One region of the Vagococcus carniphilus genome, then DNA from elsewhere that is predicted to be linked to it. Evidence: a T-box and tRNA genes for the amino acid it is inferred to sense, from the RefSeq annotation. Region 1 holds a T-box; the other holds one or more tRNA genes.
What was found. The T-box of region 1 lies ahead of leuS (leucine--tRNA ligase). A T-box ahead of a tRNA ligase gene usually reads a tRNA of that ligase, here a tRNA-Leu.
Positions count from the first base shown of each region.

Region 2: it encodes a tRNA-Leu, which carries the amino acid that the T-box ahead of leuS (leucine--tRNA ligase) is inferred to sense. The anticodon was not compared.

Region 1 is NZ_CP060720.1:85,351-87,766, reverse strand. It holds gene H9L18_RS00400 (LysM peptidoglycan-binding domain-containing protein) at 1-1,165, shown strand, start outside; T-box leader at 1,225-1,428, shown strand; gene leuS (leucine--tRNA ligase) at 1,488-2,416, shown strand, end outside.
Region 2 is NZ_CP060720.1:657,125-659,540, forward strand. It holds gene H9L18_RS03415 (Tex family protein) at 1-740, shown strand, start outside; gene H9L18_RS03420 (SprT family protein) at 740-1,186, shown strand; tRNA gene H9L18_RS03425 (tRNA-Leu) at 1,195-1,280, shown strand; gene H9L18_RS03430 (AcpB/EbpR/MafR family transcriptional regulator) at 1,441-2,416, shown strand, end outside.

The sequences.
Region 1 (2,416 bases):
CGTGAGTGTGGCACAGTTAAAATCATGGAATAACTTATCAAGTGATATGATTTACGTGAACCAAAAATTAGTGGTTAAAGGTGGCAATAAAGGTGGCGGAAGTACATCAAAACCAACACCTAAGCCAACTCCAACGCCAAAACCATCAACTAATAACGGTAGCCAAACAAGTAAGCCAAAACCAAATACTTCAAATGGCCAAACACATACGGTCAAACGAGGAGATACCTTGTACGGTATTGGTTTACAATATGGCGTGAGTGTGGCGCAGTTAAAATCATGGAATAATTTATCAAATGATATGATTTATGTGAACCAAAAACTAGTGGTTAAAGGTGGCGGTAATACGTCAAAACCAACACCTAAGCCATCAACAAATAATGGCAACCAAACAAGTAAACCAAAACCAAGTACTTCAAATAGCCAAACACATACGGTTAAACGAGGAGATACCTTATACGGAATTGGTTTGCAGTATGGTGTGAGCGTGGCACAAATAAAATCATGGAATAACTTATCAAATGATATGATTTATGTGAACCAAAAACTAGTAGTTAAGGGTGGTAATAAAGGCGGCGGAAGCACGGCAAAACCGACACCAAAACCATCAACTAAACCAAGTACTCAGACAACTACTCAATCATCAAGTTCTTATACGGTTAAACGAGGAGATACGTTATACGGTATTAGCTTACGTTATGGTGTGAGTGTGAATGAATTGAAACAATGGAACAATTTGAAGAGTGATATGATTTATGTGGGTCAACAATTGGCTATTAATGGGAAAAAAGCTGCTAATCATACGGCAACACCTGTTAAAAAGACAAGTAATCAAAGTCAATCTTCTACTTATACAGTTAAGAGAGGCGATTCATTGTATCAAATTTCTTTAAAATACAATGTGAGTGTTTCTGATTTAAAACAAGCCAATGGATTAAGTAGTGACTTAATTTATGTTGGTCAAACATTGAAAATTCCAGGAACGGCTAAAGTGGCGACACGTCAAACAACGTCAAATCGTCAAGTGAAGCGTCATAAAGTTCAAACAGGTGATTCTTTGTGGTCGTTATCTAATAAATACAACACAAGTGTTTCTCAATTAAAAACTTGGAATAAGATTTCTGGAGATATTATTTATACAGGGCAAAACCTAAGAGTTAGATAATTTTTGACTTTGCGATTTAGTTGCTAAGTTAATTTGATTCTGTTATCATGAGCATAATAATTAAAACAATGACGAGAAGTAGTAGAGTGGAAACTTTTTTAGAGAGTGCATGGTTGCTGAAAATGCATAAAGATAGAAACTTGAACTTAGCTCTGAGAATGCTTTTTTAGCCGGATTCAGTCCGTTATCATGACGATGAGATGTAGTTGTATTTTTAACTACATAAAAATAGGTGGTACCACGTTAAAATCAACGTCCTATAAAAGCTAATTCAGCTTTTATAGGACTTTTTTTATTTTATTATATTTTAGGAGGAAGAAAAATGGCATACAACCATACCCAAATTGAAGAAAAATGGCAAAAAAATTGGATGAAGAACCACACATTCAAAACAGAAGAAGTATCTGATAAACCTAAGTTTTATGCACTAGATATGTTTCCGTATCCATCTGGTCAAGGCTTACACGTAGGACATCCAAAAGGATACACATCAACTGACGTTTTAGCTCGTTTTAAAAGAGCAACTGGTTATAATGTCCTACACCCAATGGGATGGGATGCATTTGGTTTACCAGCAGAACAATATGCGCTAGATACAGGGAATGACCCAGCAGAATTTACAGAAAAAAATATTCAAACGTTTAAACGTCAATTAAATTCTTTAGGTTTTAGTTTTGATTGGGACCGTGAAATTAATACCACTGATCCAGAGTATTACAAATGGACCCAATGGATTTTTACTAAATTATTTGAAAAAGGCTTAGCTTATGAAGCTGAAGTAGCTGTTAACTGGTGTCCTGCACTAGGAACAGTTTTAGCTAATGAAGAAGTTATCGATGGCAAATCAGAGCGTGGTAGCCATCCAGTTTTCCGTGTACCGATGAAACAATGGATGTTAAAAATTACAGCTTATGCAGATCGCTTGATTGATGATTTAGATACGATTGATTGGCCTGAAAGTGTTAAAGACATGCAACGTAACTGGATTGGTCGTTCTGAAGGCGCTAATGTTACGTTTAAAATTAAAGACACAGATAAAGAATTTACAGTCTTTACAACACGTCCAGATACTTTATTTGGTTCAACTTACGCTGTTCTTGCTCCTGAACTTAAATTAGTACAAGAGATTACAACTCCTGAACAAGAAGCAGAAGTATCAGCTTATATTAAAGAAGCTGAGAAGAAAACAGATCTAGATAGAACAGAATTATCAAAAGAAAAAACAGGAGTCTTTACAGGAGCCTATGCTAT
Region 2 (2,416 bases), 570 kb from region 1:
TTGTTGAAACAGCAGTAAACCAAGTTGGTGTTAATGTGAATACAGCAAGTGCGCAATTACTACAACATGTATCAGGCTTAAATAAAACAACTGCTAAAAATGTTGTTTTATATCGAGAGGAAAATGGTGTCTTTGCTAGTCGAGCTCAACTTAAAAAAGTACCGCGTTTAGGACCAAAAGCGTATGAACAAGCTGTTGGTTTCTTAAGAATTCCAAGTGGTAAAAATATTTTAGATAATACAGGAATTCACCCAGAAAGCTATTCAATTGTTAAGAACTTGCTTGAGAAGTTAGACTTAACTTCAAAAGATTTGGGAACAACTCATGGAAAAGAAGCGTTGGAAAAAGTGTCTATTGCTGAAATGAGTCAAAGCCTTGAAATTGGAAAAGAAACATTGGAAGATGTTTTAAAAGCTTTATTACAGCCAGGTAGAGACATGAGAGATGAAATGCCAGCTCCATTATTAAGACAAGATGTATTAAGTATGGAAGATTTAAAACCAGGTATGGAACTGCAAGGTACTGTCAGAAACGTAGTAGACTTTGGGGCTTTTGTGGATATTGGTGTTAAACAAGACGGGATGGTTCATATCTCTAAATTAAGTACTAAATTTATTAAGCATCCAACAGATGCTGTTGCAGTAGGAGATGTTGTAACGGTTTGGGTTGATTCTGTAGACATTAAAAAGCAAAGAATCTCATTAACGATGATTCCAGTTGCTAAAAAAGTTGCAGACTAATGACTAATGAAGAATTACAACAACTAGTAGAGGATATTTCATTGAAGAGCTTTAATCGCCCCTTTACGCATCAGGCAACATTTAATAACAGATTAAGAACAACCGGTGGTAGATATCATTTATCTGATCACCGGTTAGATTTTAATCCAAGAGTATTTGAAATTTATGGATTAGAAGAGCTAGTTGGTGTTATCAAGCATGAGTTATGTCACTATCATTTACATCTTGAGAAAAAAGGATATCAGCATAAAGATCAAGATTTCAAGCGATTATTAAAGGAAACTGGAGGCAGCAGGTTTGTTCGTCCTCTTCAAAAAAGAAGTGATATAAAATACCATTATTATGAATGTTTGAAGTGTCATGGAACTATCATAAGAGCTCGCAAAATAAATACCGAAAAGTATGTCTGTCAATGTGGCGGGAAATTAAAAAACATGGTAAGATAATCAAGTAAGCGAGAATGGCGGAATTGGCAGACGCGCAAGACTAAGGATCTTGTAAAGAATATTCTTTGTGAGGGTTCGAGTCCCTTTTCTCGCATAAATCTACAACTTTAGTAAACATAAACGTTTTTAGCGTCTTAAATGGCGTTTTAAAGTGTGGTTGTTTACTTTTTTTTATTTTTTGTTCAAAAATACTCGTTTTTTATTATTTTGTATGATAGGATTATTTTCTAGGAAATAATTTGGGGGTAAGTAACTTGAATATTCTAGACCTTTTAGATAAACCAGAAATGACACAAGTTCACATTGTCCAACAGTTGTTAGACAATGGCGGTGAAATGAATGTAAAAGAATTAGAAAAACAAGTTAAGGTATCATCAGCATCACTAAATAAATACCTTAACCAAATGAATGAACAATTAGAAGAATTAGGTGAGGAAGTTAGTTTAGAATTTGATAAGAAAAAAGTCTATTTGAAAATCCCTTATCATTTTAACTTGCAACACATTTTAATCCATTATTTAAATCAATCGATAAACTGTAAAATTATTATGTACTTAAGTAAGCATGATGGCTTTTCTATTCCTCGCTTATGTCATGAATTAATAATCAGTGAAGCAACACTTTTTAGAAGGTTAAAAGATATTAATCATCTAATTGCAGAATTTGAAATTCAAATCAAGAATGCTAAATTTACCGGTGACGAACTTCAAATTAGGTATTTTTTATTTGAATTTTATAATCATACGTTACCAATTGATGTTATTAACTATCATCCATTAGATCCATCGATTATTTTATTGATTGAGAATTTATCCAAAGAATTGAAATTACCAATCGAAGAAAAGAATATGTATCATCTTTATTTATGGTTACTGATTAGTAAGAGAAGAGAGTTGTTTGGCTCAACCTTAGAAATTAATCAACAAGATATTTATCGCAAACTAATTGGTGAACGGTTTACGAAAGCTATAGAAGCGACCAATCAAGAACTCTCTAGCAGTGTTTCTCCAATTCAGACCGAAACCGACTTAATTTGTTTGTATATCTTTTTTATCTCAACTTATATTTATGAGCAACCACTATCAAAAGATCAGTATATGTATTTTTTTAAAAATGATTTTTTTAGAGATATTATTAATTTGAGTGAAAATACATTGGAGACAATAGGAAAGCACTTTAATTTAAATTATTTGTCAGAAGAACTACTATGGTATATTGAGTGTAATTTAT